3 regions of the Rossellomorea sp. DA94 genome follow, and region 2 is predicted to be linked to each of the others. Evidence: riboswitches for the same ligand, from Rfam matches in the RefSeq annotation. Region 2 holds a riboswitch; each other region holds the start of a gene.
What was found. A riboswitch is a leader RNA that binds a small molecule or an ion and turns the genes downstream of it on or off. The one in region 2 is predicted to bind S-adenosylmethionine.
Positions count from the first base shown of each region.

Region 1: linked by a shared signal. The riboswitch ahead of P8596_RS21115 (O-acetylhomoserine aminocarboxypropyltransferase/cysteine synthase family protein) and the one ahead of mtnK (S-methyl-5-thioribose kinase) in region 2 are both predicted to bind S-adenosylmethionine.
Region 3: linked by a shared signal. The riboswitch ahead of P8596_RS20660 (homoserine dehydrogenase) and the one ahead of mtnK (S-methyl-5-thioribose kinase) in region 2 are both predicted to bind S-adenosylmethionine.

Region 1 is NZ_CP122397.1:4,060,680-4,068,950, forward strand. Features, by position in the region: gene P8596_RS21090 (alpha/beta fold hydrolase) at 1-44, opposite strand, end outside; gene P8596_RS21095 (hypothetical protein) at 62-247, opposite strand; gene P8596_RS21100 (glucose 1-dehydrogenase) at 260-1,021, opposite strand; gene P8596_RS21105 (S41 family peptidase) at 1,172-2,629, opposite strand; gene metX (homoserine O-acetyltransferase MetX) at 2,792-3,865, opposite strand; gene P8596_RS21115 (O-acetylhomoserine aminocarboxypropyltransferase/cysteine synthase family protein) at 3,929-5,224, opposite strand; SAM riboswitch class I at 5,510-5,628, opposite strand; gene P8596_RS21120 (trans-sulfuration enzyme family protein) at 5,717-6,856, opposite strand; gene P8596_RS21125 (DUF302 domain-containing protein) at 6,984-7,364, opposite strand; gene P8596_RS21130 (peroxiredoxin family protein) at 7,448-8,029, opposite strand; gene P8596_RS21135 (hypothetical protein) at 8,022-8,271, opposite strand, start outside.
Region 2 is NZ_CP122397.1:1,692,145-1,700,415, forward strand. Features, by position in the region: gene P8596_RS08860 (PAS domain S-box protein) at 119-2,272, shown strand; gene P8596_RS08865 (methylated-DNA--[protein]-cysteine S-methyltransferase) at 2,287-2,742, shown strand; partial or broken gene P8596_RS08870 (DUF2087 domain-containing protein) at 2,901-3,495, shown strand; gene mtnA (S-methyl-5-thioribose-1-phosphate isomerase) at 3,537-4,589, opposite strand; gene mtnK (S-methyl-5-thioribose kinase) at 4,605-5,789, opposite strand; SAM riboswitch class I at 5,905-6,060, opposite strand; gene P8596_RS08885 (carbon-nitrogen family hydrolase) at 6,156-6,938, opposite strand; gene P8596_RS08890 (pyridoxal phosphate-dependent aminotransferase) at 7,060-8,244, shown strand.
Region 3 is NZ_CP122397.1:3,954,209-3,962,479, forward strand. Features, by position in the region: gene P8596_RS20630 (amino acid permease) at 1-68, shown strand, start outside; gene P8596_RS20635 (YqcI/YcgG family protein) at 78-821, opposite strand; gene P8596_RS20640 (LysE family transporter) at 886-1,515, opposite strand; gene P8596_RS20645 (spore coat protein) at 1,651-2,283, shown strand; gene P8596_RS20650 (L,D-transpeptidase family protein) at 2,395-2,889, shown strand; gene P8596_RS20655 (aspartate kinase) at 2,928-4,124, opposite strand; gene P8596_RS20660 (homoserine dehydrogenase) at 4,173-5,420, opposite strand; SAM riboswitch class I at 5,553-5,663, opposite strand; gene P8596_RS20665 (DUF2254 domain-containing protein) at 5,921-7,306, shown strand; gene P8596_RS20670 (hypothetical protein) at 7,353-7,613, opposite strand; gene P8596_RS20675 (helix-turn-helix domain-containing protein) at 7,642-8,271, opposite strand, start outside.

The sequences.
Region 1 (8,271 bases), 2.3 Mb from region 2:
CCCTTCCAACGGGCTCGTTCTTTTTGTTCAATCTCTTTTTTCATGTATTCACTTCCATTCTTTATTCATTCAGCGTCTGTAAGAGTGAAAGAAGTTGAATGAATACCAGTACTGTTTGGAATAATTCAAGCCATTGTTTGACGACCGCTACCACTTCCGGGTCATCAAGCTTCCCTACAATCCACTGATTCAACTCATACTCCACACTCATTCCGATTTTTTTCAGTTCCTCATAAAATAGATCCATGTCTCCCCCTCCTTATACCTGCGCCCGGATGCCGCCATCCACGACTAAGATGTGACCGTTTATATAGTCAGAAGCAGCAGAGGAAAGGAAGATGGCGACCCCGTTCAGATCCTCTCCCTGTCCAAATCGCCTTGCTGGTATATGCTGCTTGATCATATTTCCCTGACTAGCAAAAAGTTCCTTCGTGATCTTGGTTGGAAAGAAACCGGGAGCGATGGCATTCACCTGGATATTATGCGGTGCAAGTTTCACGGCAAGATCTTTCGTCAACGTCATGACCGCACCCTTGCTCGTATTATAGGGTACCGTATCCATGAGCATGGGGTTCGTCCCGCCAAACCCCGTAACGGAAGCGATGTTAATGATCTTCCCTGCTTTTTGCCTGACCATGATCCGGGACACTTCCTGGGAAAATAAAAAAGCCCCCTTTACATTGACATCCATCACCTTGTCCCACTTATCTTCAGGGATGTCAGCAAATGGACCGGCCCAGGACGTCCCGCTGTTATTGATCAATATATCGATTCTTCCAAACTCTTTCATCACCGTTTCCACTACATGTATAACATCCGCTTTCAGCGTCACATCGCAAGGAATGGCGAGTGACCTTACACCTGAACCAATCAACGTTTCCATCACTTCTTCACACGCCGACTGGTTTCTCGAACAGACCACAACATGAGCACCAGCACTTCCCAATGCCAGGGCCATCTCTTTCCCGAGGCCCCGTCCACCGCCTGTGACGATGGCGACTTTGTCTTTGACTGAGAACATTCTATCAATCTCCTTTCTAGTAAATGGAAGGTCATTATTATAATAGATAGATTGAGAGAATAAGTGCGGATTCTCCGCTCCATACAGTCGAAATTGAATCAAATGCCCCCACAAAAAAAGAGACCTCTCACGAAGAGAGATCTCTGCTTTTTACTGATCCTTACTGGCCGTACGGTTTATATACTCCAAGGCTGCCTGCAGCTGCAAATCGTTCTTTTCATTCTGCACCGCTTCAAATATTTCTTCCTGCAGCCTTTCGCCGGTCTTGGCGTCAATGACTCCCGTTACGTCCAGGCTTTCCTGGATCTGAAAATCCTTGACGGCTTTAGCGGTTTTCTTACTGAAATAACCATCGACACGATCAAGGGTGAAACCTAATCCTTGAAGCATTTCCTGGGCGTTTTTCACCTGCTCATTGTTCGTGCCTTCTTCCATTGGTTTTTCCACTTGAAGAGGATGGGCATAGAAGTAGGATGGCTGTCTGACCGGGATATCCGGCTTGATCCCCTTCTTATGAATCCAATTCCCGTTCGGGGTCAGCCATTTGAACATGGTGAGCTTGATATTGCTTCCGTCACCCATCGGTACTGCCTGCTGCACGGTCCCTTTTCCGAAGCTCTTCGTCCCAATCAGTGGATATCCTTCCGCCTCACTAAGGGCCCCTGCCAGGATCTCAGATGCCGATGCGCTGCCCTCATCGATGAGAACCACCACCGGGTACGCTTTTCTTTCCTTACTGTTGGAGAAGGATTTCAGCACCTCTCCACTTCGTTCCTGGATTTGCACATACGGTTTTTTCTCGGTCACGAACTGTTTGAGGATGTCTTCCACACTGGAAAGGAGTCCACCCGGGTTACCCCTCACGTCAAGAACCAATCCTTCTACCTTTTTCTTCTCGAGTTCTGCCAGCTGCTTTTTAAAATCGACGGCGGTATTTTCCGAGAAGGTCGTAATTTGGATATAGCCCGTCTTTTTCCCATCGACTTCCTTCACATTGGAGATCACCGTTTCAACTGGGATATCGTCCCGCTTCACGGACACCTCGATCGGATCTGAAAGACCCTCTCTCGTAATCTCCAATTTTACCTCCGTACCCTTTTTCCCTCTGATCTTCAACGTGGCTTCATAAAGGTCAAGCCCGTCAATGCTGTTCCCATCCACCTTGATAATGCGATCATTCGGTTTCAGCCCGGCTTTCTCGGCAGGAGAATTTTTAAAAGGAGCCACGATGACCAGTTTCCCGTCCATGATTGTGACCTCTGCCCCGATTCCTTCAAAGGAAGAATCCAACGCGTCATTGAATTGGGAAGCGGTCTCCGCATTCATGTACACCGAATATGGATCGTCCAGGGTCTTCAGCATCCCCTGAATCGCCCCTTCCACGAGCTGTCCCTTATCTACATCCTGAAAGAACTTGTCACTGATCAAATCATACGCGACTTCCACCTTGTGAAGCTTATCATTCAGCTCCCCTTTGCCGTTAAACTGGGCCAGCTCGTCCCCGGACCCGGAACTGCCCGTCCACTCCAAGCCGCCATACATTCCTCCTGCACCGATCAACATGCTAATGATGATGGTGATGATGAGCTTTCTGCCCGTCCACTCCATATATTCCCCTCCAGCTTGTCGTTAGTTTATGGTATGGATGAGAGCAGCGTACGCATTCCCATCCAACGAAAAAGACACCACACAAAAACGCGCTTAGGCGGTGCGATGTCTTTGCTTATTTAACTATATGCCGGAGGGGGACGAGTTATGATTGGCAGCGGATTATTTCATACCCGTCACGATTTTCTGATTTTGATGATTTTTCAGATGAGAAGAGATGATCCCTCCCCATTTCTCAAATTCCACAAGAAACCCGTCATGACCGAAGGCTGTCGGGATAAAGTAATGTTCACCTTTAGCGGCTTGTGTGGTGAATTCCTTTAAATAGTGAGGAGAATAGATCAAATCACCCTCATAGCTGATCGAGACCAGCTCGCACGGATAGGAATCGGCGACCAGTTCCGTGCCTCCCCTTCCCCTCCCGATATCATGGGTGTTCATCGCTTTCAGGAGGGTCAGATAGCTGTTCGGATCAAATCTCTTTCCGAGTTTCTTTCCTTGATAATCAAGATAGCTTTCTACATTGTACTGCTCATTCGTCCTCTCCCGCTGAAAGCGCCTGTCAAACAACTCCTGTGTACGATAGGTCACCATCCCGACCATCCTGGCAATCTCAAGTCCTTTTAATATGGACCCGTGAGGATAGTGGCCATTTTGAAAATCGGGATCCCCTTCAATCGCTGTGATCCCGATATGATTGAAGGCGAGACCGTAATCATTCAATGCCGGTGAGACGGCGAGGGCGAATACCTTATGGATATATGCCGGGTACAGGGCTCCCCACTCCAATGCCTGCATTCCACCAAGCGACCCGCCGATCACTGCTTCGATGTGGTCGACGGACAACTGTTGGAGTGCTTCATATTGAGCGTGGACCATGTCCCGTATGGTAATGTGGGGAAAATTCGGTCCGTAACGTTTTCCGGTTTCAGGATCCGTGGACGTCGGTCCCGTACTGCCTTCACATCCCCCTAACACATTGAAAGCAATCACATTGTATAGATCGGTATCAATGTAGGATCCTGGTCCGATCAGTCCATCCCACCAGCCCCGGTCCTCTCTTGTCCCTTTCACAATATGGGTTCCGGTGAGGGCATGGCAAACGAGGATGACAGGGCCTTCTTTATTGCCGGTCCGTTCATAGGCCAGATTTACATTGTGCAATGTGGTGCCTGACTCTAATGTGAGGGATGGGATGGTAATGGAGCTTACTTCGTATGAGTATGAATTCTCCATTCCTCCACCTCCTTTTTTTATGTTGTTCGGGACGCCGCGGCACCCCGGTGAAATCAGTTCCTTTTATACCCGGGACGTTTCCAACGCCACCTCAATCGCATGATCCAGATCCTCGATCAAATCCTTCGCAGATTCCAATCCGACGGAAAGTCTTACAAGGTCCTCGGTTACGCCTGTGGCCCGGATTTCCTCATCGTTCAATTGCTGATGCGTCGTGGACGCTGGATGGATGATCAATGACTTCGCATCCCCTACATTGGCAACATGGGACCAGAGGGAAATGTTGTCGACGACTTTACGTCCTGAGTCCCTGCCCCCTTTGATTCCAAAGACGACGATGGAACCTGCTCCATTTTTCAAATATTTTTGAGCAAGAGCGTAGGACGGATGCTGCGGCAGACCCGGATAAGAAACCCAGGCAACTCCGCTGTGCTGATTTAAGTGTTCCGCAATCTTCAAGGCATTCTCCGTGTGACGTTCGATGCGGAGATGGAGGGTTTCCAGTCCCTGCAATAGCAGAAATGCGTTCTGCGGACTTAAGCACGCCCCGAGATCCCGAAGCAGCTGCACCCTTAATTTTGTGATGAATGCGGCCGCCCCTACATCCTGTGCGTAGCGAAGTCCATTATAGCTTCTGTCCTCTTCTGTGAATCCAGGGAATTTTTCATGATTCCAATCAAACTTCCCACCGTCGATGACGACTCCCCCGATGGCCGTACCGTGGCCGCCGATCCACTTCGTTGCAGAGTGAATGACGATGTCCGCTCCCCACTCAATCGGCTTACACACATATGGTGTGGCAAATGTGTTATCGATGATGAGTGGGATATGATGGTCATGGGCCACTTTCGCCACCGACTCGATGTCCAGGACGTGCAGGCTCGGATTTCCGATCGTCTCTGCGAATACCGCTTTTGTTTTCGGCGTAATCGCCTTTCGGAAGTTTTCCGGATCAGTCGGATCGACGAAATGAACCTTGATTCCGTATTTCGGAAGAGTCGTAGAGAATAAATTGTACGTTCCACCGTACAGATTGGTGGCTGCCACGATCTCATCCCCTGCACCGGCTATATTCAGGATGGAAAGAGAAATGGCGGCCATCCCGGATGATACACCCAGGGCTCCGATTCCCCCTTCTAAAAGGGCGAGGCGCTTCTCAAGGACGTCAACGGTCGGGTTCATGATACGGGTGTAGATGTTTCCCGGTTCTTCAAGGGCGAATAGCTTTGCGGCGTGATCGCTGTTGTCGAACACGTAGGATGTCGTTTGATAGATGGGTACCGCCCTTGAGCCTGTAGTTGGGTCCGGCTCCTGGCCGCCGTGAAGAAGAAGTGTGTCGAAATCGAATGATTTGGTCATTTGGAATTCCTCCTAGAGTTTTTTAGTTTTTGGATTGATGTGGATGGTTGGTTGGTTGGGTTCAGCTGCTGAATTGGATGGTTTTTTTTAGCAGCTGAATTTGTGAAGAATTTCAGCTGCTGATTTTCGGGATGATTTCACCTGCTGATTTTTCACAGAATATCAGCAGGTGAAATCATCCAAACATTCTCCTGCTGAACCCCCATGCAAAAGCCTAAGAAGCGAGAAGAGGATAAAATAAAAAACCCTCTTCCTAAGAAGAGGGTCTAATTGAATAGGGTCCTCCTCTTATCTTTCAGGCAGATCGCCTGCAGGAATTAGCACCTTTTCATGTGACGCATAGTGCGTACATGAAGGTTGCCGGGTTTCATCGGGCCTAGTCCCTCCACCTCTCTGGATAAGAGCATTTAATTGTCAATGTGAAAAATTCATGCGTTGAGATGAATTATAAAGGGTAACCAGCCTCAACGTCAAGACCATTTTCAGAATTTTTTATTTTTTAACAGAAGCTGCTATTGCCTCGTTGAATTGAGAAACGATATCTTCCCCATCCTCGATACCTAACGATATGCGCACCACATGGGTGTTGATGCCTAGTTTTTCCTGCGCTTCTCTCGGAAGGGCACGATGAGAGGTTCCAAGCGGATAGGAAACCGTTGTTTCCACGCCGGCCAAGGACGGGATGATCTTGATCCACCCAAGGGATTTGAAGAATGTGCTGATATTGCAGCTGTCATCGAGTTCGATGGTGACGATTGCGCCATTTCCTTTATCGGATAGATCAATTGGATAATAGACCTTCTTCACCTGCTCATTGCTGCGCAGTTCATCTGCAAGTGTTCCCGCGTTCTGAGCCTGGGTCCCCACCCGAAGTGCCAATGTTTTCGCCCCCCGGCATGTGAGCCATGCTTCAAAAGGACTTAAGTTGGAACCTATGTTGACGACCTTTTCCCTTGCCTTTTGAACAAGTTCTTCATTTCCGACTACGACTCCCGCTGTGATATCGCTATGCCCGCCGATATACTTCGTAGCGCTGTGAGCGACCAGATCGACCCCTTCAAGGTAGGGCTGACGCAGAAATGGAGTAGCAAATGTATTGTCGATCATCGATTTCAGGTTATGCTTTTCGGCAAGAGCTACCATTCTTGAAATATCCTCTACCCGCATAAATGGATTGGTTACCGTCTCACTGTAGAGAAGTTTGGTGTCGGGAGTAAGTGCTGCCTCGATTTCCTCCTCACTCGTGAAATCGACAAAGGAGGTCGAAATACCGAATGATTTCAGCTCTTCTTTCAGCATATGGAAAGTGCCTCCGTATAAATCCTCCGCCGCAACAATATGGTCCCCTGCCTGAACAATGGCAAGGAGACCAACCAGGATCGCCGACAATCCGGAAGACGTGGCGACACCGGCAGGAGCTCCTTCAAGTTCTGCCACCATCTTCCCAAGTTCATCCGTGTTGGGATTACCCGTCCTTGAATAAAGATAAGGAGACTTCCCCTCATAGAAGCCCTCAAGCTCCTCCAGAGACGTAAAAGAAAAAGCAGACGTCTGGTAGATCGGTGTTGTCTTACTACGGATTTCCTCTGTTCCTTTCAGCTGACTATGTACGACCTTGGTGGTGAATTTCATTTCACTGTCATCCTTCCTGAATCTATGTATTTTTAAAAGTGTATCATATTCAGAAGATTGTGAGGAGTATGAGGTGTTGGGAGGCAAAAAAAAGAACCCGTCGCATTAATGCAACAGGTTCTCCTCGTCAGACGTTTTCTAAACACCCGATCAGGCGATTTTCGATATCCAACGCCAACCGCTTCAATTCATCGTTATCAACCATTTCAATCAGCTTGCTCGGCTTTGCCATACCGATTTTCGTCGTTCCCTTTTCTGTATATACCGTCACTTTACAAGGCAGGAAATAGCTGACGAGCATGCTTTCTTCCAGCACCTTTTTCGCTTCGTGGGGATTACATACTTCCAGGACAACGACTTCTTCGTTAAAATCCAGCCCTTTATCCTGAAGCTTTGCGGCCAGGTCAAGATTCCACAGAACCCCGAAGCTTTCTTCTTTCAAGGCTGCCTCTACTGCTGATACGGCATCCTTCACATTCATTGAAACTTCTTTTGTGTAGTGGAACATAGTGATCCTCCTTTTTGGGTCATGGTTATTTATACCTCATAGTGTATGCATTGAAACGTCCTGATCGAGGTCCGTCCCTCTCATTATTTCATCCCTTCGACCATTTTACCCATCATTTCTTCGTTCATGGGGCCGACGATTTTGTGCTGGATGAGGCCGTTTGTGTCGATCATGTAAGTGGTCGGGATCGTGAATGCCCGGTACTCGTCTCCGATATCCCCATTCTCATCCATGAGAATGGGGAAAGTGAGTTCGTAACCGTCGACAAATTGCTGGACTGCCTTCTCCCCATCATCCTGTGAGGTCAAGTTGACGGCAAGGATTTCGACATTTTCTTTTTTCGCGTTTTTTTCGTAATACTGTTCCATATGGGGCATTTCCGCTTTACATGGCGGGCACCAGGTGGCCCAGAAATTCAGGATCACTTTCTTTCCCTGATAGTCGGAAAGCTTGACTTCTTCACCATCTAAAGTGGTCAAGGTAAAGTCCGGTGCACGATCCCCTTTCGTGAGCCCCTGCTTGGCATCAGTCAGATCCATGGACTCTTTGGCCAACTGGTCAGCCTCTTCTTTTGCCTTTTTTTCCTGTTGATCCTGAAACAAATTCACCAGGAAGATCCCGATCAGCAGGGCAACGATCGCCAGAGCAAAATTTCGTTTATTCAATGTTCGTTTTCCACCTTCCGTTGAAAAAGATAAGATAAACCATCACAATGAGATACGTCCAGGTGACAGTGGTAAACATAAAGCCTCCATAAATGGATTGGAATAGCAGTTGAAGAAGGGTGAAAACGATCACCAATTGGATGGCCCAAGTATCGCTATCATTTTCTTTTTTCAGTAAAAATAAGATCAGTGCACCGTTGATGATGAATTGAAATACCCCTGCAAGAATATCAAATTGGAGC
Region 2 (8,271 bases):
ATACAATGAGCAAAACATGATTTTCATTGTTAATTATCACCAGAAGTACGGGGAGCTATGCGGATTCTGTAAGATTTAAGCCAATGGTCGTCTTTTAATTTAGTAGGGGGATGAGGAAATGACTAATAGTAGTAATGTGAAGGAAGAGCAAAATAGGGATTTATGTCATCCCGTCGATAGGGAAATTTGCTCAGCTTCACCCATGCCGATGCTTGTGATCAATAAAGAGTTGAAAATCGTTTATGCCAACCCCGAAGCATATGAAACCCTGGAGTCAAATGATGAGAATGTTGTAGGGAAGCTCTTCAGCACGTTTTTCTCTTCAGTGCCCGCGCCCATAGTTGCCCATTATAAGGAAGTAATGGAAACGGGAAAAACCTTGGAAGACGAAACCCTGATGAATGTAAATGAGAAGAAAATCATCCACGTCGAACTTTTGCTGAAAAAATCGACCATTTCACCTAATGCATATTTATATTTTAAGGATGTAACGGAACTGAAGGAGAAGGAGCGCAAAGATCATTTAAATGTACACTTACTATCGAACATTTTCCAGAATGCTTCAGAGGGGATCGTGCTATTCGATATTGATGGAAATATCAATGATGTGAATCATGCATTCAGTTTGCAAGTGGGACTCGATAAGGATGAGATCACCAAGAGGAATATCAGTTCCTTCATTCCCGAGAATGCCCATTATAAGGTTGAAAAAATCAAAGAATTGATTTCTCAAAATAAAAAAGCCCGTGGTGAAATTCCAATCAAGAAATCACAAAGTATTTCAATCGTGGAATTTACGACAAGTCCATACGTCCATCATAAACTCCACATGGCCATTCTCAGAGATGTAACGGAAAAAAGGCAGATGGAGATCCAGCTGAAGCGTAATGAGGAATTGTTCAAAGGGTTGTTTGAAGAAGCGATAGATGCCATTGTCTTATGGGATCAGGACGGAAGGGTCCTTAAAGCGAACTCTTCAGCACTGAAGATATTTGAATGCACACTTTCCGAGCTCCTCTCAAAAAAAATCAGGGATTTCGTTTATCCCTTGGAAAGCCAGAAGTTTGATTTGGTCATGGAACAATTATATAGAAGCGGGGCTGTAAGGGATGAGGTGTTGTTCCTCATGCCGAACAATCAGCTCAAACATTTGGAATTCACGTCCAAGCTTCATTCCGTGGATGGTTATAATATGACCATATTCCGTAATGTCAGTGAACGATATCAAATGGAGAAGGAACTGCGTGAGAGTGAGGAAAGGTTCCGGAAGATATTCGAAGGATCATTGGACGGACTGCTTTTGACCAATCACAATTATGTCGTCGTTGATTCGAATCCTGAAGTGAGTAACATCATTAAGTTGGATAAAGATCAGCTCATTGGTAAAGATGTACGTGAGATATTGAATATTGAGCCGGGTGAGGAAGCCTATGAGGATTATCTGCATCAATTGAAGGATGAAGGTCAGGCAACATTTTTAAAAACGCTGACATCCTCCAAGGACAGGGTTCAATACGTTGAATTATCGTCGAAATACAATTTGCTCTCTAATCTGAATTTAACCATCATCCGGGACATCACAGATCAAATCGAGATGCAGGAACAACTGAGGAAGTCTGACACATTAAGTGTGGTAGGGGAGCTTGCGGCAGGGATCGCGCATGAAATCAGAAACCCGATGACGGCGCTTAAAGGATTCATCCAACTGCTTGAGAACAGCGTCGGAAAGGATCATGAGATGTACTTTAATGTGATCACTTCTGAATTCCAGCGTATTGAGTCAATCATCACGGAGTTTCTCGTGTTGGCCAAACCTCAGGCGATCCAATACCAGGAAACGAATTTAATCAGGATCATGAAGGATACGGTGGAATTGCTGAGTGCACAGGCTGTCATGCATAATGTTCAGTATGAGGAAAGGTATCAGGAAGACCTCCCGACCATAGTAGCTGAACCCAATCAGTTAAAACAGGTATTCATCAATGTCATTAAGAATGCAATTGAAGTCATGTCGGATGGAGGGGTGATTTCCATCAGCATCGGGGAGACCGAGGACGGGTTGATTCATATCGAAATTAAAGACCAGGGAGGCGGAATCTCAAAGGATAAAATCAAGAAGCTCGGCGAACCTTTTTATACAACAAAAGAAAGAGGGACTGGACTTGGGCTTATGGTAAGCTTTAAGATTATTAAAGAACATAAAGGCAGCGTCCAGGTTGAAAGCATCGTTGGAGAAGGAACCGTTTTCCATATCTATCTGCCTAAATCATAAAGGAGTCCTGTAATATGACCATTCATACGATTGTAATCGACAGCCCCATCGGGAATCTAAAGCTTACGGCCGATTCGACTCAATTGCTTTCTGTGCAGTTCGTGGAGGAAGAAGCGTCCATCGAAACGGATCATCCCATTTTGATTAGAGCAAAGGAACAGATACTGGAGTTTTTTAAGGGTGATAGAAGAGCATTTGATCTTCCTTTGAAAATCGAAGGGACCGAGTTCCAAAAAGAAGTATGGAATATCCTCAAGGAAATACCCTATGGCGAAACCTGGTCGTATCAGGATGTAGCACAAGCCATTCAAAGACCGAAAGCAGTCCGGGCTGTGGGGCAGGCGAATAAAGCCAACCGTTTTCCCGTCATCATCCCTTGCCACCGTGTCATTGGGAAAAATAAGACACTCACCGGTTATGCAGGAAAGCAGATAGACAAAAAAGAAACGTTACTCTCATTAGAACAATAACAGGAACAGGCATTTTCCATGTGGAGAATGCCTGTTTTTGGTTTTGGCGACACGAAACGGTCATGCAGGGGAAAATTCTGAAAATAACAGTTGATGATTTGTTCTATTTAGATTATCATCTAATTAGATGATAATCTAAATAGGTAGGAGGTGGAACGGTGCAATTAAGCAAACAGATCGCGTTTCATAAAACGATGGGGGACGCGACCCGCATCAAGATCGTTTATTTATTGGCAGAAGAGAGTTTGCACGTGGGGGCCATAGCAGGAAAGCTTGGACTTACTGCGCCAACGATCTCCCATCATTTGACGAAACTGAAAGAGTGCAACCTTGTTTATTCACGGAAAGAGAAGAACACGGTTTACTACCATTTGAATAAAAAAGTATTAAGTCATCACGGGGACGTTCTGCACAGGTTTGCTCAAGAAGAGAAAGGGGACAGGACAATGTCAGAGAAGTTAGTGAAGGAAAAACAGAAGGTGAAAGAACAATTTTCTGGAGAAAAATGGACGGATCAAAAGTATTCCCGCCCAACAAAAGAAAAAACTATTCATTCTTGAACACCTCGTGGAAGGTCTGAAGGTGGGGGAAAAGTATAAGGAAAAAGAGCTGAATGAGTACATTCTACAATTCCATGAAGATTTCGCCACCTTGAGGAGAGAGTTCATCATCCATCAGTTCATGTATCGGGAAAACGGCATTTATGAGGTGAATCCGAAGGAAATGTGGGCATCTACAAAACTAGCAGAATGAAAAATGAAAGAGAAGGGTGAATTCCTTCTCTTTCAATCTATTTATGCCTGATTTATAATCCGTTGAATGCTTTCTTGAAAACGTGGATACAGCACACCTTTTTCGGTGATGATGCCGGTAATCAATTCATGGGAAGTCACATCAAAAGCGGGATTATAAACATGAATGTTTTCGGGTGCGATCATAGAGCCACCCATCATCGTGATTTCGTCTGGCCCTCTTTCTTCAATCGGGATATCGTCACCTGTTCTCGAGGTGAGATCGAATGTAGAAGAAGGAGCAGCCACGTAGAATGGTATATTGTAATGATGGCATAGGATTGCAAGCATGGACGTACCGATTTTGTTCGCGGTATCCCCGTTCGCAGAAATCCGGTCGGCTCCGACGATCACAGCTTCCACACCTTTCTCCTTTATTGTATGAGCGGCCATGCTGTCAGTAATGAGGGTCACGTCGACTCCTGATTGCTGAAGCTCCCAGGCAGTGAGTCGGGCGCCCTGAAGGACAGGGCGTGTCTCACAGGCGAATACTTGGAACCCTATTCCCCTTTCCCTGCCTAGGTGAAAGGGGGCAAGTGCCGTTCCATATTTACCCGTGGCAATGGATCCCGCATTACAGATGGTCATGATCTTCCTCTTGTCATCCAATGCATCCAATGCGTGTTCACCGATCATCCTGCATATTTCCTCATCCTCCGTATGGATCTGAATGGCAGAATGAAGCAGATTGGTCTTGGCTTCATTCACGGATTGTGCATGGGCAAGAACTTGTTCCAACCGATTCAATGCCCAGAACAGATTGACTGCCGTCGGCCTTGAATCAGCGAGGTATTCTTTATCCTTCCTGAAAAGGTGATTGAATTCTGTCAGATTGTCTGTTTCATAATGAGAAGCAGCATGTGCCAATCCATAGGCGGCTGTGATCCCGATCGCCGGGGCGCCTCGCACTTTAAGCGAAACGATGGCTTCATAATAGTCTGTAATGTCCGTTAGCGTCAAATATTCCACAGTGTTCGGCAGCTTTTGTTGATTAAGAATCAGTAAATGATCTTCATGCCACTCGAGTGAAGTTGGAATGGTCGGTGTATGTGTCATGAGTATCTCCTTTAATTATTCAGAATGTGACCGTACTAAAGTCAGAAGCTCTTCAATGGAAAGAATGTGTTTCCGATTTACAATCAATTTCTTTCCGAGGTTGAGGCATGCTCGTTTTGCCTTTAATCTTTGTTCTTTATCTTCGATGCTCTCGAGGTCTTCCACATGTGCAAGACCGATTGTCCTTCTTATACACTCGCATCCTGCAAAACCGATGCTGTCCTGAAAACTCTTTTCCAATACATACTCAAGGTACCCATTCACCTTCGTATAGGCGTCACCACTTTCCTTCCAATGTCTGGAGAAAGTAGCAGAGAAGACGTTCCAAGTATTTTCGATATGGTGGAGGATGAATTCCTTTTCACCTGGATTCGCGATCACTTGGAAAATAAGATTGGCAATAAACTGACCGATATCGAAACCGATCGGCCCATAAAAAGCAAATTCCGGGTCAATGACTTTGGTGTGTTCGTCATCCACAAAGATGCTGCCTGTATGGAGATCTCCATGAAGCAGGGCTTCCCCTTCGGTAAGGAAGCTTTTTTTAAGTTTTGCGACCTCGAGTTTTACAGTGAAATCATCCCATAATTTCTGGACATCCCCGGATAATTCCTCCTCAAACTCATTCGTTTCACTGTTGAAAAAAGGATCCGTGAATACTAGGTCCTCCGTGATTTTGCATAGCTCAGGATTAGAAAATTCTTTCACATATTCTTTTTTCTTAAATGGATGAAGGGCATAATCAGAGGTGAAGTACAGTGTATTTGCAAGAAATGTACCAATGTCGTCTGATAGCTTTGGGTACTTATTCCCATTGAGCAGGCCGGTACGTGCGATGGTGAGGTTGCTTAAATCCTCCATCACTGTGACGGCAAGGGATGGATCAGAATGATACACTTCCGGTACGAGATCGCCTACAAATGATCGCTGAAGGTGTAAGGCACTCGCTTCAATCCTTGCCCTTTCGATCGTAAGTGGCCAGCTTTCACCTACAACCTTTGCATAGGGGAGGGCTTGCTTGATGATGATTCCTTTACCTGAATTCCTTTCAACGACATGAAAAACGAGATTAAGGTTCCCATCCCCGATTTCTTCACAAGTTAAAAGTGAACCGTCTTCAAATATTCCTACATTCACGGCCATAGCAATGGCCGACTGTTCCGTCAGTGGTTGATACGTATTGAGCTTAGTGATTGCCATTTTCGTTCCTCCTTTTAGTGAACCCTTTAAGAAAGGGTGTTAGGGAGGCTTTTCCGCGGCATAAGAAAAGCCTCTTTCCATGTTCGAAAGAGGCTTGAAGAGTCATCTTCTTCGCCTCTTATCTCCCAGAAAGATGATCTTTCTGTTGGAATTAGCACCGTGCCTTACTGGATTGATCATCCGGCGCATACAGCGCCCCGTTTTACAACGGTATTATGGTCGGTTGCTGGGCTTCATAGGGCCAAATCCCTCAGCCAGCTCTTGATAAGAGTTGCGTATGTCCTATTTAATTAAAATTCTGAATGTTCATTTGAATTGAATGGTACCATTGAAGTATTTTCCATGTCAACGGTTTTTTAATATTTTCTAATAAAAATCTGGTCTCCGGTCTTGAAAGATCGGAATTTGTTTACGGACCTTTTCTACTTCCTGTAAATTGATTTCAGCAGCGACCAACTGTTCACTTTGGGTTCCTTTTGCAAGGATTTCCCCCCATGGATCGATGATAAGAGAGGAGCCGCCAAATTCATTGTCAGGGTCACTCCCCACACGGTTGCATGCAATCACAAAGCATTGATTTTCAATCGCACGTGCCCTTAAGAGGGTCTGCCAGTGATCCATTCTGGCAGACGGCCATTCAGCCACCACAAAGACAATCTTCGCTCCCATCATGACATGTTTCCTGAACCATTCAGGGAAACGGATGTCGTAACATATGAGTCCTGCCATCATCGTATCATCAAGAGAGAACGCCCCGTCTTCCTCTCCGGGAAGTAGGTAATGATGTTCATTCATTAGTTTGAATAAGTGAAGCTTTGAATACCGTTTCACCAACACGCCATATGCATCAGCCACCAATAGTGTATTTCTAACTCCATCTGTTGATTTATTGGCAACAGAGCCTCCTATGATGTGAATGGAATATTTTTTTGACAGGGAAGTCAGGAAGGAGGAAGAATCTTCGGCTCCCTCATCTGCGATCTCATCTATCCGTGTCAGATCATAACCTGTCGTCCAGAGTTCAGGAAGAACGACGACACCGCATCCCTCTTCCTTTGCTTTTTTGACCCACTGTTCCACTCTCATCTTGTTTTCTTCAGGATTCCCAAACACAATATCCATCTGGGCGAGACCCACCTTTTGAATCATTACCTTCACCTCGTTATGTACTTTTTGTCATTTATTCCTTTACATTCTTTATGTTCCGTTATATCATTTGTGATTAGAATTTGAAAGTAATTAATTTTCAAAAAAATGAGTTGGTGAATGTATGAAACACTTTGAAAAAGCAAAACGCTTGGAATCATTACCGGAACAATTTTTCGCTTCCCTTGCAGGAACTGTGAATGCTGTTGTGAATGAGGGGCATGATGTCATTAATTTGGGACAGGGAAATCCAGATCAGCCGACCCCTCCACATATTGTGGAAAAACTAACAGAAGCGGCTCAATCTCCTTCTAACCATAAATATCCTCCATTTCGTGGTTTATCGAGCTTTAAGGAGGCGATTGCAGCTTTCTATTTGCGGGAATACGGTGTGGAGATAGATCCCGAAACCGAAGTAGCGGTTCTCTTCGGAGGAAAAGCAGGTTTGGTGGAGATCCCTCAATGTTTATTGAACCCCGGGGATGGAGTATTTGTCCCGGATCCTGGTTATCCGGATTATGTATCGGGGGTCGCATTGGCAGAAGCCAGTATGATCAAGATGCCGTTGAAAGAGGAGAATGGGTTTCTTCCGGACTATCGTGTACATTCCCGTGAAGAATGGGAAAGGGCGAAATTAATGTTCCTCAATTACCCCAATAATCCAACGGGTGCTACCGCCACAAAATCCTTTTTCGAGGACACGGTGGAACTTGCTTCAAAGCATGATATTTGTGTGGTGCATGACTTTGCTTACGGGGCGATCGGTTTCGATGGACAGAAGCCTCTGAGCTTTCTTGAGACGGATGGTGCAAAGGATGTCGGGATTGAGATATATACATTATCGAAAACCTATAATATGGCAGGCTGGAGAGTCGGTTTTGCCGTTGGGAATAAGAGTGTCATTGAAGCGATCAATCTCCTCCAGGATCACCTTTACGTAAGCCTGTTCGGCGCAATTCAAGAAGCAGCCACTACGGCTTTACTGAGTTCCCAGGATTGCGTAACGGAACTGGTTGCCACATATGAAGAACGAAGACAACTCCTGATCTCGGGTCTACAGGGAATTGGGTGGGATGTAAAAGCCCCACAAGGTTCCTTCTTTGCCTGGCTTAAGGTGCCGGAAGGGTTCACATCTGTTGAGTTCTCAACCTATTTACTTGAAAAAATCAAAGTGGCCGTTGCTCCTGGTGTAGGATTTGGAGAATATGGAGAAGGGTATGTACGGGTCGGTCTTTTAACGACAAATGAACGGATAAAAGAGGCGATTTCCCGTATAGAAAGTTTAGAATTATTTCACAAAAGGGATTGACATATGCTGAAATTGGTGTAATAATCC
Region 3 (8,271 bases), 2.3 Mb from region 2:
TCTTTGTGAGTCTCGGATTCATCCTGCTGATTGCCTCTGCGGCATTTGTGAAAAGAAAAAAGAGTTAAAGGCTGCCTTTAACTCTTGATCTTTTTATGCATATGTGAAAACGGGCATTTACTTATAGAAGTATCCTCATCACGCAGATAATATTGCTTCCATTCATAGTTGTCTTCCTGCCCATACCATTTCAGACTTGGGTGAGGTTCGATATCGTCATATTCCACCAGCCGCTTTCGGATGACTTTCTTTAATTTTTGGCCAAATGCCGTTGAGGAGTTAATTTCATCAAAAACCCATCTGGGCTGGAATGCCAATAGAAAGTATGGAAAATGACGGCTTTTCCTGACATTGTGAGCAGGGGTTGCACAGAAGGCGAAATAAGGTTCTCCATCAAAGCAGAACTCCCACGTATGATCATGGGGATCCTTACCGATGTGATCCGGCCAGGGCTTTTCGTCCATTTGGTGGACACGGTTCAACATATTCCAAAAAACCTGCTCATAGGTTTCAACCGACAGATTTTCCCCTATCACATCTGAATGACAGAACACCACCAGAGAAGCGTAATTTCCAGTCTCCCTGGAAATCTCACCGTATTGTTTTAAGTAAGATGCCAGTTTTTCCGAAGCTTCCCCACTTCTTGGATCCCCCGTAAAACCGAAACGAAGTGTATCAGATTGAAACCCTTGTTTCCCGGGTACGCAAGGATAAGGATGCTCTTCATCCAGCATCATGGCTGAGAAGTGGCGGTAAGCGGATTGCTGCCACGGGGTAAGCTTCTCCATATGTTGATCGATCCAGCTCTTTGAACATAACATATAGCCGATCCCTCCTTAGGATTACTCATGTATCCTATTAGGAAGAAACCGTCTGGGTGTCTGTCTAGCCGAATAATAACCTGCAGGCTTCCACGCCGAAATAAATGCCGAAACCCATCAAAACAATCCCGGAAACAATGGAAATGAAGCGCAGGATCCCCGGACTGACAAGCTTCCTCGCCCCCGTTGCGACACCGGCCATCGTCACATCCCAAATGGTGATACCGAGAAAAATACCCAGACTGTACACTAGGACCTGCCACGATTCGTAAGAGCTTGACGTCTTAGCAAGGATGGAACCATAGATCCCGAGCCAGAATAAAATACTCATCGGGTTGGATATTGCCATAAAAAATCCTGTACGAAAGGCCTTCCCTTTTGTCTCACTATGATTTTTCCCAGCATTAGCCTCAATGTCTCCGGACTTTAGAAGGCTTTCAATCCCCGTGTAGGTCAGAATAAAAAATCCAATTATCCATAAAAAAAGTTTGATGATCGGGATATCAATGAATTGAGCAATCCCAAAATAAATCAGGAGCATAAAGATCCCGTCCGCCACCATCCCTCCAATCCCGACAAGCCAGGCATGGAGGAAACCGAATCGGATCCCCTTGTCCAACTGAGCTGCATTGATCGGACCCATCGGTGCTGAAAGGGATAAACCCAACACAATATAACTAATAAAGATACTCATGTTCGACCACCTTCAAATCGACTTCTTCCCATTGTATTCGGACAAGTCCGGAAGTATTAAATCGATTTCGGAATAAATATAATCAATCCGGTTATTCTAATCAACGATACTATTTACCATAGGAGGAGAACATCTGTGCAAAATCAACAGCAGCCAATGAACCAACCCGGGTCGGGGATGCCACCGAACATGATGAACGCCCAAAGTAAAGATCATGGGGGACATGAGTTGTTCGATGCCCATGAAATCATCGCAGGAATCATCAGCATGCTCGATCAGTATCAAATGTATGATCAACATATTCAGGACCCTGAGTTAAAAGATATCGTAAAACGGCAGACCGCATTTGTAACGACTATGTATAATTCAATCGTAGGGAGCTTTTCAACGGGACATGATCCACAAGTACCCACCCAGCAATACAAAATGAACCAATCCCACACTGCCACTTACGGCATCAAACCGGGTGCTCCTAAAAAGCCCAATCAGTCCGTGAATGACCTTTCAGACAAAGGTTTGTCTGCGTATATGCTCGGACAGACCAAATCATTGGCCACTCTCCTTGCCATGACGGCTCTCGAAATGACAAACCCTGTGTTGCGACGGGTTGTAGCGGACAGTGTGCCGAACTTCATTGAAATGAGCTATGAAATTTTCCTTTATCAGAACAAGCATGGATACTATCAGGTCCCTCAACTGAATGACCAGGATATGACCCTCATGCTGCAAAGCTATACGGAAGTTCCACAGCAGAACCTTCCTCAATAACGTCCACATAACGCCTGCCTCAGAATGCAGGCGTTTTTTATTTTCCGCTTCTCACTGATTTCCTTATCTGCACATAGTATGAAGTGAAAGTGAAACAGGAGGTGACCCCTGTTGATTCATACGGTGAAAACAGGAGAAACACTGGGACAAATATCAAGGGACTACAGGACTCCGCTTTCTGCCATCCTGACTGCCAATCCGGGCATCAATCCGGATCAAATTTATCCAGGACAAACGATCACCATTCCCGGTATCCCCGATACTACCGGCAATCCTTATAGAATAGAAGTCTCTGTTAACAATCGCACCCTCCGTCTATTCAAAGATGGGGTTGAGATAAAACAGTATCCCATCGCTGTAGGAAGAGTCCTGTTCGAAACACCCATCGGGGATTTCATCATCCTCAATAAAGCACCGAATCCAGGGGGGCCATTTGGGACGATGTGGATGAGTTTATCGAAGGAAAGCTATGGAATCCATGGTACAAACAACCCTGCTTCCATCGGGAATGCAGTCTCCAAGGGGTGTATAAGGATGTATAACAAAGACGTGGAAGAGCTCTCTAAGATTGTTCCTGTCGGGACGCCTGTGTCCATCAATCCATAAAGAAAAAAGTGTATAGACAGGACTATACACTTTTCCCTTTATAATATCGCCCTTTTGGATTCAATATAATCCAGACCAAAGTGCATGTGGAGAATCCTTGCTGCTTTTTCAACGTCACCGCGATCGACAAGGGCACTTAGGCCAACCGATGATTCCCAAACCGATACTTTCCCGATATGATAATCATGAAAAACATTGGTGACCTTTTCTTTTACTTCACCGGAAGATTGGATACTCCCTATCACACATACTTTCGATAGATCTTCCGCTATTTCAAAATGAGAATATGCCCCGCTATAGCCGCTGACGATTTTCTTCACTGCATGGACATCCTCATCTTTTATGATCAGTGCAAGGTCTTCTCTATGCTTGATCCTCTCTGTTTCGATATGGTGAGAATCAAGGTCATACAGAATCAAGGATTCCCCTCCATCACACCCATGGATGGTAAGGACTGAAATACCTTTCTGGAGCGCCACGCCGACTATGCTTCCATTCTTTTGAGCTTTAGCACTAATAACGGAACCCCGCCCCTCCTTTAAACTCGAACGGACGATTAAAGGGACAAGATGTTCCTTTGCGTGCTTAATCGCTCTAGGGTGCAGGACATTTGCTCCCATCGTGGCAAAACAGAGCATGTCATTATACGATAAACCGTCGATTTTAGCAGCCCGTGGGACCACTCTCGGATCTGAGGTATACACCCCGTCCACATCCGTGTAAATGTCACATCGATCCGCTTTCAGTGCGGAAGCAAGGGCAGCTGCGGTTGTATCTGAACCACCCCTTCCAAGCGTAGTGAGCTCACCATCCTCTGTAACTCCTTGGAAACCAGCGACCACCACAATCCGTCCGGCTGATAATTCCCCTTCGATTCTCCCTGTTTCTATGGAAGTGATCTTGGCATTGCCGAACACCGCGTCTGTCCGGATCCCAGCCTGCCTGCCGGTCAGGGATACTGCCTCCGCCCCTTTATGCTGGAGGGCCATTGTCAGAAGGGAAATCGTGACCTGTTCCCCTGTTGAAAGGAGCATATCCATTTCCCTTTTCCGGGGAACATCAGACAATTCTCCCGCAAGCTTTACAAGGGCGTCCGTCGTTTTATCCATGGCCGATACAACCACCACCACGTCATGCCCTTTCTCCTTTTCCTTCAACGCATAACCTGCTACCCGTTTAATTCGATCCGCAGAACCTACAGAGGTTCCACCAAATTTCTGAACGACGATACTCAAGTGATCCCCCTACTTTCTATCAGATCTGTTGCTTTTTTAATAAAATCGTCAGGAAACCGCAATCCCTTCTTTCACTGCATTTTCAAGTGGGATTTCGTCCAGGATGGACACTGCCTGGATCTGTTCCTGTGATGTAAGAACTGATTCTATGTCCTCTTTCCTGCCTTCTACAAAGACATACAGGAAATCGCCAAGCTGAATGCGGTCTTTCAGTGTGAACAACGGAATCCACCTTTGATAGTCTTCATTTGCAGGAACACGTAAGACCCATTGGCCTGTGCTATCTTCCAGAACCTCTCCATTGTGTACTGCACTTTCAGGAGAGGCCGTGTATTTCCCTTGAATCAGTGAAAGAAAGTCCTCCACCATAGCACTTCCTGTCGGACATTTACCGGCGCCCGGCCCAAGTAGTGTGATTCTTCCTACGAGACTCCCTTTTAATGAAATCGCATTTTCCACATCCTCCACACCGTAGAAAGGATGGGTGTCGTGGACGAGGACCGGCTCTACTTCACCTTTGATCCGATTGAATCCGTCACGTTCCAATGAACCTACGTGTTTAAAGCGCAATCGGAAGGACTCGGCTGCCTGCAGCCATTCTGCCGTCAAGTGTGTGATCCCCCTGCGTCGGATATCCTTCCAATCTGGCTGTCTGCCAAAAGCGGTCTGACTCAAAATCAGCAATTTATAAAAGGCATCATATCCTTCGATGTCGCTCGTCGGATCCGCCTCTGCGTACCCCTTTTCCTGGGACTGCTTTAGAGCGGTCTCAAAGGAAAGACCCTTTTTCCTCATTTGGGACAAAATGAAGTTGGAAGTCCCATTCAATATGCCTTGGATGCTTTTGATTTCATTTACCTTCAGGAGCTGGCGGATCGTGCCGATGACCGGGATCCCTCCGGCTGTTGTCGCTTCGAAACCAACGGATACAGTGTGACGTTTTGCTTTCTCCATAAGGCTGGGGCCGAATTTAGCAAACATGGCTTTATTGGCCGTGACGATGTGAATCCCCTTCTCCACCGCTTTCGATAAATACGTGTATCCCGGTTCTTCTCCTACAATCGCTTCAAAAATCACATGAAGATCCGGTATGTCAAGAATGTCCTTGAATTCTGTCGTAACCTTAATGGACGGATCAATTTCCCTTTGTTTAACCGGGTCCTTGATGAGAATCGCCCTCACCTTCACCTCTTTCCCGAGTGCTTCCTTCAATCTGTCCTGGTGAGTATCAATGGCTTCACAAACCCCTTGACCGACAGTTCCAAAGCCCAGTATCGCCACATTTATCGCTGACATCTTTTTAGCCTCCTTTTTGTCGTTTGTATCGCATCGCTTCTTTCTGAAGATCCACCGGGCATGGTGGAAAGAATGAGGGTATAAAGAAAAGCCCTCTTCTTGTAAGAAGAGGGCTTAGTGTGTATGCTCCTCCCCTTATCTTCCAGATTCACATGGAATCTGTAGGAATTGGCACCTTTACAGACTGATCCTGCAGGTTGCCGGGCTTCATCGGGCCTATCCCTCCGCCGCTCTTGATAAGAGATATAACGTTACGTTTTCACTTGATATTTGAGTATGAATTGGATTATATAGGTGATTCATTCCTCCGTCAATACCATTTTCGGTATTTTTAAAAAATTCTTTCTAATTTGTCAGACAACTTAATTTCACATGGGTTTACTGTGATTTCCTTTGAAACATCCACCCTCTATGAATCTATTTTTGAAATTCAGGTTTTAACCTACACTGGCAGGGAAAACTAATCCATATCCATTTACTAGAAAGGAACCGTTTCAATCATGTTTAAAAAAATGCTCCCCCTTTCCATCAGAAAATATTTGCTCATGTCAAAACGTCAGCGCATGCATGAAATCCGGCTGACCATATGGTATATGCCTTTCTTATACATATGTCTTGCCGTACTGCTGGTAGCCATTACCCTTTACTTGGATCTATCATTGGAAATCTCACAGTATACGTTCGATCTATTGAGTATGGATGCCTCTGTCACCAGAATCCTGGTGAGCACACTTATCGGTGGCGTTCTGACGCTCAGTGCCTTTACACTTAATTCCCTCTTAGTCGTGTTGACGACGTTCAGTGGTCAATTCTCTCCAAGAATGCTTTTGGATTTCATTTCGGACAAGCAGACGCAGCACGCCCTCGGTATTTTTAATGGGAGTTTTGTTTATGTCCTCCTTCTCTTTCTGTTTATCGGTAGTTCAAAGAAGGAGATGTTTGTCGCTGCACCCATGATGACGATCTTCCTTGCCTTTCTTTCAGCCGTCACTTTCATCTTCTTCATTAATCATGTGTCGACTTGGATGCAGGTCCATAATATCACGTATAATATGAAACAGGTTTCTGAAGTGATGATCCATCAGACGCTGAAGAAGGATTTAGAAGCACATCGCACGACAGAAAATGGGGACATCATGGAGGAAGAGAAAAAGAACATTGTTCATGTGAAGGCTAAGCACTCCGGATATATTCAGTTAGTAGACTTCCAGGGAATGATTCAACGCGCACAGAAAGAGAATCTTCTCCTACAGCTTCATTATAAAGTGGGCGATTATGTACTCGCCGGAAATGAAATACTGAGCTTATGGGGCCCTGAAACAAACAATATCCTTACTGATTCATACCTTCAATTCATTGAAATGGGCCATAAAGAGACAGAAATCCAAGACCTGCAGATGGGGATCCACAAACTCGCAGAGGTGGCGATTAAATCCCTGGGGAATGACGATCCCAAAACGGCTTCGAACACGATCGACCAGATGGCCGATTTGATGCTGACGGTGGAGGATCAATTATCCTTCACACCCTATTTAATCGACCAAGATGAAAGGATACGGGTCATCCTCCAATCGGAACCGTTCGATTATTATCTCTATCGTGGATTTGGTTATATTCGACACTATGCGAAAGACAATCACTTAATCATAACGGAAATCGTACGTGCACTGGCACTTTTAGCCGAATCCATCCAGCCTTCGAAGCACAAAGATCTTTGGGAATTCGCCTGCAACACCATCGATCATATCGAAAGGGAGGTCATTTACGAATTAGATAAAACCTTTCTTCTCCAAGAGGTTCATAAGCTTGCACGCCTCACCGGCCACTTCAGGGAATATAAAGAAATCGAAGATAAATTCTATCCGAACGCAAACAAAAATACGTAAAGAAGCTTCATTTCTCTCAGAGAGAAATGAAGCTTCTTTACGAGAGTCATATCCACGTTTCGACAATGCTGTCATCTTCCCCTTGAGCTTTCGGTACAACGGAGAATCGTTCCGGGATTTCACTTCTGACCGCTTCTAAAGTTGGTCTCATCAAAATGTTATGTGTCGGCTGATTCACATCGAATAGTCTTGCTACAAACATGCCTTGATAATCTTTCGGACTCTGATAGATACAGATGATCGGCATTTTATAATCACTTAAGGCCACCTCATCGAATGACGAAATTAATCGATCTGGGTTTTCCATCCTATCTCTCCTTTACAGGGTATTGTGATTAGCTGTTAACGCATTCTTTTTCTTTAACCATTTTCCCATTGTAGAGCTTTTGAATATAGTAATTACACTCGGAGTATTGCCCTTCTTCCTTCAACAATGGGATGATGATAGTCTCCATATATTGATAATATGCTTCTTCCCCTTCATGAACCCTGATACCAAGCATCGTAAATAGACACTCTTTGCAGGAATCTTTATTGGCGGTTGCATAACGGAGTCCTTCCTCTATCAAAGTTTCCAATTTTTCAAGTGCCGGCCCCTCTACATCCATGGAACTCTCAATATAGCCAAAAAGAATTCTGACATAGTCTTCTGTGGGTGACTCATGTTTCAATAATCCATATGCGACCTGATAGGCATCCCGTGCCTTTCTATCCTGCATCAAGTCCCGATACAACCTACCTAAATTCAGATAAAGAATGGCTTTTCTTCCGTGATCATGCAGATTATCACAATGCTGAATCAACTCATCATACTTCTCTACTATTGACTCGAGACCTTCCTCTCCATGTTTGCTTTCCGCAATCAACTGAATCGTAGCCGCATCAATACATCTTGTAAAATTAAATGTTTCTTTGAAATAATTCAAGGCCTGCTGACTATATCGCAAGGACCTGTCATACTGCCC